DNA from 2 places in the Cyanobium sp. BA20m-p-22 genome. Region 1 is predicted to be linked to the other one. Evidence: predicted binding sites of a transcription regulator. Region 1 holds the regulator's gene; the other holds the start of a gene.

Region 1 (6,583 bases):
ATCAGCAGGTTGACCAGGGCGATCGGCAGCAGGAATTTCCAGCCCAAATCGAGCAGTTGGTCGATCCGCACCCTAGGGGTGGTCCAGCGCAGCAGGATCGCCAGAAAGACCAGCAGATAGGCCTTGAGCACGGTCATCACGATGCCCACCGATCCAGTGATGAGCTGCACCAGGGGCGCATCGATCGGCTGGCCCAGCCAGCCCGCCAACCACTCCACCGGGATCGGGAAGCCCCAGCCCCCCAGGTAGAGCACCGACACCAGCAGGGCCGAGAGCACCAGGTTGATGTAGCTGCCCAGATAGAAGAGGGCAAACTTCATGCCGGAATACTCGGTCTGGTAGCCAGCCACCAACTCCTCCTCAGCTTCGGGGAGGTCGAAGGGGAGGCGCTCACATTCGGCCAGGGCGCAGATCCAGAAGATCACAAAGCCCACAGGCTGGCGCCAGATGTTCCAGCTGAGGATGCCTGAGCCGGTCTGCTGATTGACGATGTCAACCGTGCTGAGCGAATTACTCATCATCACCACCGCCAGCACCGCCAGGGCCAGGGGAATCTCGTAGCTGATTGACTGGGCCGCAGCCCGCAGGCCCCCCAGCAGCGAATACTTGTTGTTGGAGGCATAGCCACTCATCAGCAGGCCGATGGGCTGGATGCTGCTGAGCGAAATCCACAGGAAAATGCCGATGCCCACATTGCTGATCAGCAGGTGCTGACCAAATGGCACCACCAGCCAGCTGAGGATCACCGGGATCAGCACCAGCACCGGCCCGAGGGTGAACAGCAGGCCGTCGGCCTTGGCCGGGATGATGTCTTCCTTGAAGACCAGCTTCAGGCCATCGGCGATCGGCTGGAGCACGCCGAGGGCGCCGGCGTATTCGGGGCCGATGCGCTGCTGCACTGCCGCCGAGATCTTGCGCTCCAGCCAGACATTGACGAGCACTCCCACCACCGCCGCCACCAGCACCAGCACCATCGGCAAGGGCAGCCAGAGCAGGTGGGCAGCTCCCGGACTCAGCCCAAATCCCTGCAGGGCCTGCTCGAAGCTGGACTCGAGATCCAGGCCTGGAGCCGTGTTGGTCACCATGGCGTCAGCTCAGATGGCATGCAACTTAGCGGGCCCCAATCGGCTGCCAGTCACGCCCGGCCTCGCCGGTATAGATCTGGGAGGGCCGGTAGATGCGATTGGCCCCCAGCTGCTCCTTCCAATGGGCCAGCCAGCCTGCCGTGCGGGCGATGGCGAAGATCGGGGTGAAGAGGTCTGGGGGGATGCCGAGTTTTCGATACACCAGACCCGAGTAGAAATCGACGTTCGGATAGATGCCCTTGGGGCCAAGCCGCTTGTCAGCGGCCGCCTCCAGGCAGCGAGCCAGGTCGTACATCGGGTCGTGACCGAAGCGGTCGAACAGCTCCTCAGCCAGCTTCTGGAGAATGCCGGCGCGGGGATCCTTCACCTTGTACTCCCGGTGCCCGAAACCCATGATCTTCTGCTTCTCCGCAATGGCTTGATCCAGCCAGGAGTCCACCCGATCTTCGCTGCCGATTTCGGCCAGCATGGTGAGGACGTCCTCATTGGCTCCGCCGTGGAGCGGGCCCGCCAGGGTGCCCACGGCGGAGGCCACCACCGCGTAGGGGTCGGTGAGGGTGCTGGCGGTGACGCGGGCGCTGAAGGTGCTGGCGTTGAGGCTGTGCTCGGCATGCAGGATCAGGCAGGCATCGAAGATGCGGGCCGCCAGGGGATCGGGCTCCCGCTCGGTGAGCATGTACAGGAAGTTGGCCGCGTAGGCCAGGTCGTCGCGGGGCTGGATCGGATCCTGGCCTTTGCGGATCAGCTGGAAGGCCGCCACCATCGTGGGGATCTTGGCGATCAACCGCACCACCGCAGAGACGATGTATTCGGGATTGTCCAGGGCGCGCATTGAATAGAACAGCCCCAGGGACGCCGCACTGCTCTGCAGGGCGTCCATCGGATGCCCCCCCGAGGGGAAGCACTTCATCATGTCGCGGATGCGGAAGCTCACCCGCCGGTGCATCTGCACCTCCTGCTCAAACTCCTGCAGCTGCTTGGCGTTGGGCAGCTGGGCCCAGATCAACAGGTAGGCGGTTTCCAGGAAGGTGCTGCGCGCGGCAAGCTCATCTACCCGGTAGCCCCGATAGGTGAGCACGCCCCGCTGACCGTCAATGTCGCAGATCGACGACTGGGTGGCAGGCCCCCCCTCCAACCCAGGACGAAAGGGGATCTGGCTCTCGGCTCCTGCTGCTGTCATGCCCCCTCCTGTCATGCCCCCTGCTGTCATGCCCGCCGCTGTGGTTGGGGCGAACCTACGGCTAGAGCCGCCCTTGATGCCGTAGCCGCAGCAACCGAGGACCAATCAGGGCCTCCAGGCTGGCAGCGGCGGGGCCGAGGCGAATCAGGACGATGCCGGCCTTGCGCAGCGTGATCGCACCGGCCGGCAAACCCAGCAGAGTCGAGGCCAGCTCGCCGAGGTCGGGCTCGTGGCCCACCAGGCCCAGCCGCTGCCAGTTGCCGGCCTGGAGCAGCGGCCGCGGGTCTCCCCCTGGGGCCAGGCTGGCCTCGATCGCAAATCCACTGGCCAGCCCGGCCGCCACGCCGAGCTCGGCGGTCTGCACCGCCCGCCGCAGGGGGCTGCTCAGCAGGGTGTCACAGCAGAGCTGCAGCCGCTGTAGCTCTTGGGCCACCGCGGCCGTGCGGCGGCTTCCCTCGGCGGTGAGGGCCCGCTCCGCATCGGGGCGATCCGGATGGCGCTCCTCAGCAATGCCATGGCGCCAGAGCAGCAGTTCGCGCTCAGCCAAGGGATTCGTCAACCAAAACCCACCCTGGCGCTGAGATGCACGCTGTTGCTATTGCTGTTGCTACCACCGTCGCCAGGCTCCAGGCTGAAGCTGAGCCCCTGCACCGCCGGCGCCAACGGTCTCCCAGCAAGGCTCGAAAGCAGTTGCCAGGTGCTCCAACGCTGCAACAGGGCCTGGGCCGGCCCGGCCGCCATCGCCCACTGCAGGGAAGCCTGGGGCTGGTCGAGGGCGGCGAGCTGGGCCAGGCGCAGCCGGGGGGTCTGACGGGATTCGCGCTGCTCCTGCAACACCGCCAGATTCTGGCCCCACCAGGCCAGCTGGCCCTGGCTGGCCCTGGCCCCCGCCAGGCTGGCCTGGAGCACGGCGCCCTCCTCCCGGCCGATCCGGCGCCCAGCCGGGGGCGCCTCCAGCCTGGTCCAGACCATGACGCTGGCGTCTCCCTCCACGGGCAGGGGGGCGGCGGTCAGGCCCTGGGCAGCGAGGCCCTGTTCAAGGCTGGCGGGATCGGGCTGATCCACCGCAGTGCCCAACAACCAGCCCTGGCTGCCGGCGCTCCATAGCAAGGGGCCAGGATCGGCCGCCGCCACCAGGGCCGGCAATAAACCGTCACCGCCACCCTCACTCACCCGGAGCACGGCCGCCAGCAAGGGTTGCCAGAGCTCAGGCCAAAGGGAGGGTTGCTGCACCAGGGCCAGGCTGTCGGATTGGCCCTGCATGGCCGCCAGCAGGGCCGGTCCGGCGTCCCCGGCAGCGGCGGGAGGGGCCGGGGGCGGGCTAGCGGCGCCGGGTGCCAGGCGCAGCAAAGCTTCCAGCGCCAGGGAACGGCCGTCGGGTCTCAGGCTGGCCACGAGCTCCTGCACCGCGCCGGGCCCGGTGAGCTGGGCAGGCATGCCCAGCCAGGAGCCCAGGACTTCAGCTTGGGCCGTGAGCAGCACAGCCCCCTTGCCCAGGCGCTCCAGGGCCTGCTGGAAGGAGGGACTGGTCGCCTGATTGAGCTCATCGATCTGGGAGACGTCGAGGGCCTGCTCGAGCACGCCGCGACCGGAGGCAATCAGCACAAGATCGTCGTTGACCAGGGCAGTGGCGATCGGCACCGGCGTAGTGCCCACCAGGGCGCCACGGCCACTGATCAGCCCCATGCCTCGGTAGCTGCTGATCTGCAGGTCGGTGCCGGCCAGGCTGCGGGTCTGCCAGAAGCGCTGCAGGAAACGGCGGGCCCCATCGGCATCGCGGCTGCGCAGGGAAAGGAGCCAGCCGTCGGCGGCTCCCCCTGGCTCGTTGGCCAGCAGGGCCAAGCCCAGTTCAGGGCCGAGCCAGGAGGCCAGCTCGGCGGGATAGTCCAGCCCCGCCGCAGCGAAGGCGCCATCCCGCAACCCGGCTACGGCATCGGCCGCCTGGCGGCGCTGTCGGCCCGGGGCAACGGCCCGGGCATAGCCCTCGGGCCGTTGCCCATCGGTGAGCAGGTAGAGACTGAGGGGTGCCTGGCGGGGCACAAAGCGGGCCGCCCGAGGCGATACCAAGGGCTGGTGCTGCAACTGCAGCGGAGAGCGCTGCAGCACCAGCCACCAACCAGCTGCCGCCAGGCTCAGCAACAGCAGCACCGCCGCCAGCACGACCGCCAGAAACGGGCGGGCCTTCATGCGTCCCACGCAGGATGGGCCCATCTTGACCCCAAGCCCCGCCTTCTGCCCGCCATGGAAAGTTCTGAGACTCCAAAAACCATGCGGGCCCGCGAGCTGCAGCTGCGGCTGGAGCAGGGCGAGGCGATCCAGTTGGTGGATGTGCGCGAGGACGCCGAGCTGGAGCTGGCCAGGCTGGTCCATCCCGTGCTGCACCTGCCGCTGAGCCGCTCAGCTGAGTGGGTCGACCGCCTGGGCGAGCTGCTCAGCCACGACCGCCCCATCGTCGTGCTGTGCCATGCGGGGGTGCGCAGCTGGCAGCTGGGCTGCTGGCTGATCCAGGCCCAGGGCTATGGGGCGGTGTGGAACCTCCAGGGGGGCATCGATTCCTGGAGCCTGGAGGTGGATTCCAGCGTGCCTCGCTACTGAATCCAGCCCCCATCTGCCTACGATCGGCCAACTCCCTGCAGCGGCCGCTTGCAGTCTCCGTCCCCCCGCCCCTTGCCTCTTAGGCAGCAGGAGGTTCTCCAACTTGCCGTGCGTCACTACGTGGACACGATGGAGCCGGTGGGCAGCCAGACCCTGGTGCGCCGCTTCGGCCTGGGCGCGAGCCCGGCGACGGTGCGCTCGGCCATGGGGGCTCTGGAGCAGCGGGGGCTGCTCACCCAGCCCCACCCCTCGGCGGGCCGAATCCCCAGCCAGCAGGGCTACCGCACCTACGTAAATCAGCTGCTGCCCGCCCCGGGAGCCGCGGCCCTGCAACTGGAGCGGGAGCTCACCGGGCTCAGCCTGCAGTGGGCAGCCCTCGACGACCTGCTGCTGCACCTGAGCCGGCGCCTGGCCGATCTCACCGGCCTGCTCAGCCTGATCACCAGACCCCAGCGCAAGCAATCCCAGCTTCAGGCCCTGCGGCTGGTGGCCAGCGGCGAACGCCTGCTGGTGTTTCTGGTGGAGGGGGGCGCAACCGCCACCAGCCTCAACCTGCGGCTGCCCGCCCAGGCCGAAGCCGAGCTGGCCCCCCTGGAGCGGTGGGTGAGTACCCAGCTGCAGGAAGGGCCGATTGACTGGGCAACCCTGCCCTCCCAGTTGAACAGCAGTGGTGCTGCCCTGCGCCAGGCCCTGGCCAGCCATGGCCAATCCCGCCAGCTGGAGGGGGAGGGGGCCCTGACCATGGGCCTGGCCGGCCTGCTGGCCCAGCCGGAATTCAGCCAGACCCTGAGCCTGCGCCCCCTGGTGGAACTGGTGGAGGACGCCCCCCACCAGCTCCTGCCCCAGCCAGGCATCTGGATCGGCGCGGAACATCCCCACCGGGCCCTGCACCAGTGCGCCGTGGTGCAGGCCGATTACCGCAGCGGCGATGGCGGCATCGGCCAGGTGGCCCTGGTTGGACCCATGCGCATGGCCTACGCCACCGCCCTGGCCGCCGTGAGCTCGGTGGCCCAGGTGCTGGAGCGGCTGTTGGGGTGAAAGCTCCGTGGACTGATCACAAGCCGCCTGCCCGTCAAGCAGCACAACGACAGCACTAACCAGGCACGGAGGGAATCAGCCCGGCCGCTTCCAGCTCAGGGATGAAGCCGAAGGCGGTGGGATCGCTAAGGCGGTCGGGGAAGAGCACCCCATCGAGGTGGTCACACTCGTGCTGGACCACCCGGGCATGGAACCCCTCCACGCAACGATCCAAAGGCTGGCCAGCGCCATCGATCCCCTGGTAGCGCAACCGCTGCCAACGGGACACCTGCCCCCGCAGCCCCGGCACACTCAGGCACCCCTCCCAGGCCCCATCGCGCTCCGGTCCCAGCGGGGTGAGCACGGGGTTGATCAACAGGGTGCGGGGAAGCAGTGGGGCATCGGGGTAGCGGGGGTTGGGCCCTCCACCACCAAACAGAACCACCCGCAGCGGCACGCCGATCTGGGGAGCGGCCAGGCCGGCGCCGCTGCAGGCCGCCACCGTGTCGTCCAGATCAGTGATCAGCTGCCTCAAAGCGGGATCAGCCACATCGATCACGGGCTGGGCGGGCTGGCGTAATCGGGGATCACCCAGACGCAGAACGGTGCGTACCGCCATCGACACCAGTCTGTTGGTGCCATGCAAGCATCGCCTCAAGGCCCAAACAACGCGCGGATCTCCGGTGCGGGCCGATCTAGAGCGGAA
Region 2 (5,429 bases), on a different contig from region 1:
GGTCGTCAGCCTGGCTCTGGGGGGCATCGCCGGTTACCTGGGCCTGTTGCTGGGCATGCGCCTTCTGCTCGAGCCGCGCATCGTCAGCGAAACGGCCCTGCGGCTGAGCAAGTACACGGTGCTGGTCGAGCAGGTGTTGCAACACGCTGAAGAGCCCCTGCCTGTGGGGGTGCTGGTGCGCCAGCAAAACCAGCTGCCGAGCGGCCCGCCGGCCCAAGCCGGGCGGATTGAGCTGCTGTTGGAAAAGGCTATGGCTAGGGAGTTCGGTCTGCAGCGGAGGCTTCAGCGCGACCAGCCTCCCCTGCAGGACCCGTGGGGCGGGCACTGGGTGCAACTGAACAGATTTGACCAAAGAACCGGCCAGCCCCTTTGGCTCTTCCAGTCCCAGCGCCTGAGCAACAGTCTCTGGTATCTGCCCCCGCTGCGCATCCTGGCCATCTTGATCGGCGCGCTGGCCGGGCTGGTGCTTTTCCTGCGGCTGAAGGTTGAACGCCCCCTCGGTCAACTGTTGACCCTGCTGGCGGAGCAGGGCTCGGCGGCCCCGCTGCAACTGCTGCCTGAGCAGGGCATTGCCCCGATCCGCAACCTCAGCCTGCGCATCAACCGGCTGCTGGAGCGCATCAACAACACGGCCAGCGCCCGACGCCAGCTGCTGCATGGCCTCACCCACGACCTGGGCGGCCCCCACGCCCGGCTGATGCTGCGCACCGAAATTCTCTGTGAGCGCCTCAGCGGCGAGAATGGCGAGCTGGCCCAGGCCATGGCCCTCGATCTGGAGCGGTTGCGCGAGTTGACCGACCAATTGGCCATGCTGGGGGAGCAGGAGCTGCCGGCCGAACGGCGTCAACCCTGCGCCCTCGACGACCTGTGCGGCCGCATTGTGGCCAGCCACCCCTCCCTGTTAATCAAGCTGCGGCTGCCTCGCTTGCTGGTGAACCTCGACCCCGAGGGGCTGCAACGGGCGCTCAACAACCTGATCGACAACGCCCTGGAGTACGGCGCACCACCGGTGGAACTCAGTGCGGTGCGCCGCGGCAGCGACCTGCTCTTGCGGGTGGATGACCACGGCGCAGGCATTCCCACCGAGACCCTACTGGCGATCCCGGGGCCCAGTCGCAGCAACGATCGCCAACGCCAGAGGCATCGGGGGCTGGGCCTGGCGATAGTGGAACGCTTCTGCGTTGACCACCAGGGCAGGCTGCGGCTGCTTGAGGCCCCAGGTGGGGGCCTACGGGCCGAGCTGCAACTGCCCGTCTTGGTTGATTGGGCTACTTAGAGCGCCTTGCTGGCCTGAAAACGGGCCCGAGCCGTGGCCAGAGCTTGGCTGGCCTTGACTTTCTCAGGGCTGGAGGCCTGGCCCTCGAAGCTGGCTGCAGCGCTCTGGGCCGCCTCGAAGGTGGCTTCGGCGGCGGCGGCATCGATGCTGCTGCCCAACTCGGCACCATTCACCAACACGGTCACCTCGTCGGCTTCCACTTCGGCGAAGCCGCCCATCAGGGCGATGGTTGACCAGGTACCGGCAGAGCGCAGCCGCATAACGCCGGTGTCTAAGGCGGCAAGCATGGTGACGTGGCCGGGGAGGATGCCTACCTGGCCGGTGGTGCTGGGCAGGATCACCTCTTCGGCGGTGCCATCAAAAACGCTCTGATCTGGAGCCAGAACGCGCAGGGTGAGACTCATGGTTGGGGGTCCTCAGGGAGAAGAGGGGATCAACCCTTGGCTTCGGAAAGGATCTTGGCGGCCTTTGCCTTCACCTGGTCGATGTTGCCCACCAGATAGAAGGCCGCTTCAGGCAGGTCATCGAGTTCACCGGCAAGGATCATATTGAAGCCCTTGATGGTGTCTTCGAGCTTCACATATTCTCCCTTTTGGCCGGTGAAGATCTCAGCGACGAAGAAGGGCTGGGAGAGGAACTTTTCAATCTTGCGGGCCCGATCTACGGTGCGACGGTCGTCCTCAGAGAGTTCGTCTAGGCCGAGAATGGCGATGATGTCTTGGAGCTCCTTGTAGCGCTGCAGGGTGCTCTGCACAGAGCGGGCCGTGCGGTAGTGATCATCTCCCACCACGGCGGGCTGGAGCATGGTGCTGGTGGAATCCAGGGGATCGACCGCCGGATAGATGCCCTTGGAAGCCAGGCCGCGGCTGAGCACGGTGGTGGCATCCAGGTGGGCGAAGGTGGTGGCCGGTGCCGGGTCGGTGAGGTCGTCGGCGGGCACATAGACGGCCTGGATCGAGGTGATCGAGCCCTCCAAGGTAGAAGTGATGCGCTCCTGCAGCATGCCCACGTCGGTGCCGAGGGTGGGCTGGTAGCCCACGGCCGATGGCATCCTGCCCAGCAGGGCTGAGACCTCGGAGCCGGCTTGCACGAAGCGGAAGATGTTGTCAACGAACAACAGCACGTCCTGCTTGTTGACGTCGCGGAAGTGCTCGGCCATGGTCAGAGCCGAGAGACCCACGCGCATGCGGGCGCCAGGGGGCTCGTTCATCTGGCCGTAGCAGAGAGCCACCTTCGACTTGGAGAGGTCGTCGGGGTTGATCACGCCCGACTCCTTGAACTCCTCGTAGAGGTCGTTGCCCTCGCGGGTGCGCTCGCCCACACCGGCGAACACCGATACGCCGCCGTGCTCCTTGGCGATGTTGTTGATCAGCTCCTGGATCAGCACGGTTTTGCCCACACCGGCGCCGCCGAAGAGGCCGACCTTGCCGCCTTGGCGGTAGGGGGCTAGCAGGTCGATGACCTTGATACCGGTCTCGAAGACTTTTGGCTTTGTTTCCAGCTCGGTGAGGCTGGGGGCAGGCCGGTGGATCGATGCGGTCAGGGTGGTGGCCACCGGGCCCCGCTCGTCGACGGGTTCGCCGAGCACGTTGAAGATGCGACCCAGGGTGGCTTCACCCACGGGCACGCATATCGGTGAACCGGTGTCGAGAGCTTCCATGCCGCGAACTAGGCCGTCGGTGGTGCTCATGGCGACGGCACGCACCCGGTGGTCGCCCAGCAGTTGCTGCACCTCGGCGGTGAGGGCGACCGTCTGGCCGGCGGAGTTTTTGGCTTCAATTCGAAGCGCGTTGTAAATCCTGGGCAGCTTGCCGGCCGGGAATTCGACGTCGAGAACCGGGCCAATCACCTGCCGCACAATGCCTTTGGTGCCGGTGGCGGTAGCAGCTGCCATAGGGAAGGGAGACGCAGAGAGCGCCCAGGGGGAACCATCCCGCCTGAAGCGGCGCAACCTTACCACCGCGGTTGATCGCCAGGCAGGGTTCGGTGACCCGCACAGCTCCTTGTTGGCCAGGGCGACCCTTGCCGGCATAAATTGGCACTCAACGGGCTCGAGTGCCAATTCGCCTTCAGGCCCACTCCAGTCCGTAGTCCAGTGGCGTCTCAGGCGCCATGCCGTTGCTCTCGCAATTCATTCATGGCTGCTGTCTCTCTCAGCGTCTCCACGGTTAAGCCCCTCGGAGATCGCATTTTCATCAAGGTGTCCGAATCGGAGGAGAAAACCGCCGGCGGCATCCTTCTGCCCGATACCGCCAAGGAAAAGCCCCAGGTGGGTGAGGTGGTTCAAATCGGTCCCGGCAAGCGCAACGACGACGGCAGCCGCCAGGCTCCCGAAGTCAGCGTGGGCGACAAGGTTCTCTACAGCAAGTATGCCGGCACCGATATCAAGCTCGGTAGCGATGAGTTCGTGCTGCTGTCCGAGAAAGACATCCTTGCCATCGTCAACTGAAGCTCGGAACTGCTGAGTTTCCGAATAGTTGATCTGGCTTCCGATCAAGATTTAATCCCATCACGACAAGGCTTTCCATGGCTAAACGCATCATCTATAACGAGAACGCCCGTCGGGCTCTCGAAAGGGGTATCGACATCCTGGCCGAGGCGGTGGCAGTCACCCTCGGCCCAAAGGGCCGCAACGTGGTGCTGGAAAAGAAGTTCGGCGCCCCCCAGATCGTCAATGACGGCGTCACCATCGCTAAAGAAATTGAACTGGAAGACCACATCGAAAATACCGGTGTGGCTCTGATCCGTCAGGCCGCCTCCAAAACCAACGACGCTGCCGGCGACGGCACCACGACTGCCACCGTGCTGGCCCACGCCATGGTCAAGGCGGGTCTGCGTAACGTGGCCGCCGGCGCCAACGCCATCACCCTCAAGCGTGGCATTGAGAAGGCCGCAGACTTCCTGGTCAAGAAGATCGAGGAGCACGCCAAGCCGATCTCCGACTCCAGCGCCATCGCCCAGGTGGGCACCATCTCCGCCGGCAACGACGAAGAGGTGGGCCGCATGATTGCCGATGCGATGGACAAGGTGGGCAAGGAAGGCGTGATCTCCCTGGAAGAAGGGAAATCGATGACCACCGAGCTGGAGGTCACCGAGGGCATGCGCTTCGACAAGGGCTACATCTCGCCCTACTTCGCCACCGACACCGAGCGCATGGAAGCGGTGCTCGAAGAGCCCTACATCCTGCTCACCGACAAGAAAATCGGCCTGGTGCAGGATCTGGTGCCCGTGCTCGAGCAGATCGCCCGTACCGGCAAGCCCCTGCTGATCATCGCCGAGGACATCGAGAAGGAGGCCCTCGCCACCTTGGTGGTGAACCGTCTGCGCGGTGTGCTCAACGTTGCCGCCGTCAAGGCGCCTGGCTTCGGTGATCGCCGCAAGGCCATGCTCGAGGACATCGCCGTTCTCACCAACGGTCAGCTGATCACCGAGGATGCCGGCCTCAAGCTGGAGAATGCCAAGCTCGAGATGCTCGGCACCGCCCGCCGCATCACGATCAACAAGGACACCACCACCATCGTGGCCGAAGGCAATGAGGTGGCCGTCAAGGCCCGCTGCGAGCAGATCCGCAAGCAGATGGACGAAACCGACTCCTCCTACGACAAGGAGAAGCTGCAGGAGCGTCTCGCCAAGCTGAGCGGTGGTGTGGCCGTGGTCAAGGTGGGTGCCGCCACCGAAACCGAGATGAAGGACAAGAAGCTGCGCCTGGAAGACGCCATCAACGCCACCAAGGCGGCCGTTGAAGAAGGTATCGTTCCCGGCGGCGGCACCACCCTGGCCCACCTGGCCCCGGCCCTCGAAGAGTGGGCAGCTGCCAACCTCTCCGGTGAGGAGCTGATCGGTGCCCACATCGTGGCTTCCTCCCTCACCGCTCCGCTGATGCGCATCGCCCAGAACGCTGGCGTCAACGGTGCTGTGGTGGCTGAGAATGTGCGCAACAAGCCCTTCAACGAGGGCTACAACGCCGCCACCGGCGAGTATGTCGACATGCTGGCTGCCGGCATCGTCGACCCCGCCAAGGTGACCCGCTCCGGTCTGCAGAATGCGGCTTCGATCGCCGGCATGGTGCTCACCACCGAGTGCATCGTGGCCGACCTGCCTGACAAGAAAGACGCAGCTCCTGCCGGCGGCGGCATTGGCGGCGGCGACTTCG

Evidence for each region. The regulator HrcA, encoded in region 1, represses chaperone genes, less so after heat shock. The targets are predictions, from matches to a motif close to TTAGCACTCNNNNNNNNNGAGTGCTAA.
Region 2: groES (co-chaperone GroES) is a predicted target of HrcA. The motif match lies at 3,312-3,338, and genes of this name have one in related genera.

The regions. Positions count from the first base shown of each region.
Region 1 is NZ_JAGQCQ010000187.1:545-7,127, reverse strand. Features, by position in the region: gene nuoH (NADH-quinone oxidoreductase subunit NuoH) at 1-1,085, opposite strand, end outside; gene KBZ15_RS14865 (citrate synthase) at 1,111-2,265, opposite strand; gene KBZ15_RS14860 (histidine phosphatase family protein) at 2,327-2,824, opposite strand; gene KBZ15_RS14855 (DUF3352 domain-containing protein) at 2,821-4,452, opposite strand; gene KBZ15_RS14850 (rhodanese-like domain-containing protein) at 4,507-4,860, shown strand; gene KBZ15_RS14845 (heat-inducible transcriptional repressor HrcA) at 4,990-5,898, shown strand; gene KBZ15_RS14840 (peptide deformylase) at 5,954-6,496, opposite strand; partial or broken gene KBZ15_RS14835 (hypothetical protein) at 6,532-6,583, opposite strand, start outside.
Region 2 is NZ_JAGQCQ010000166.1:66-5,494, forward strand. Features, by position in the region: gene KBZ15_RS13835 (HAMP domain-containing sensor histidine kinase) at 1-1,276, shown strand, start outside; gene atpC (ATP synthase F1 subunit epsilon) at 1,273-1,680, opposite strand; gene atpD (F0F1 ATP synthase subunit beta) at 1,710-3,170, opposite strand; gene groES (co-chaperone GroES) at 3,414-3,725, shown strand; gene groL (chaperonin GroEL) at 3,803-5,429, shown strand, end outside.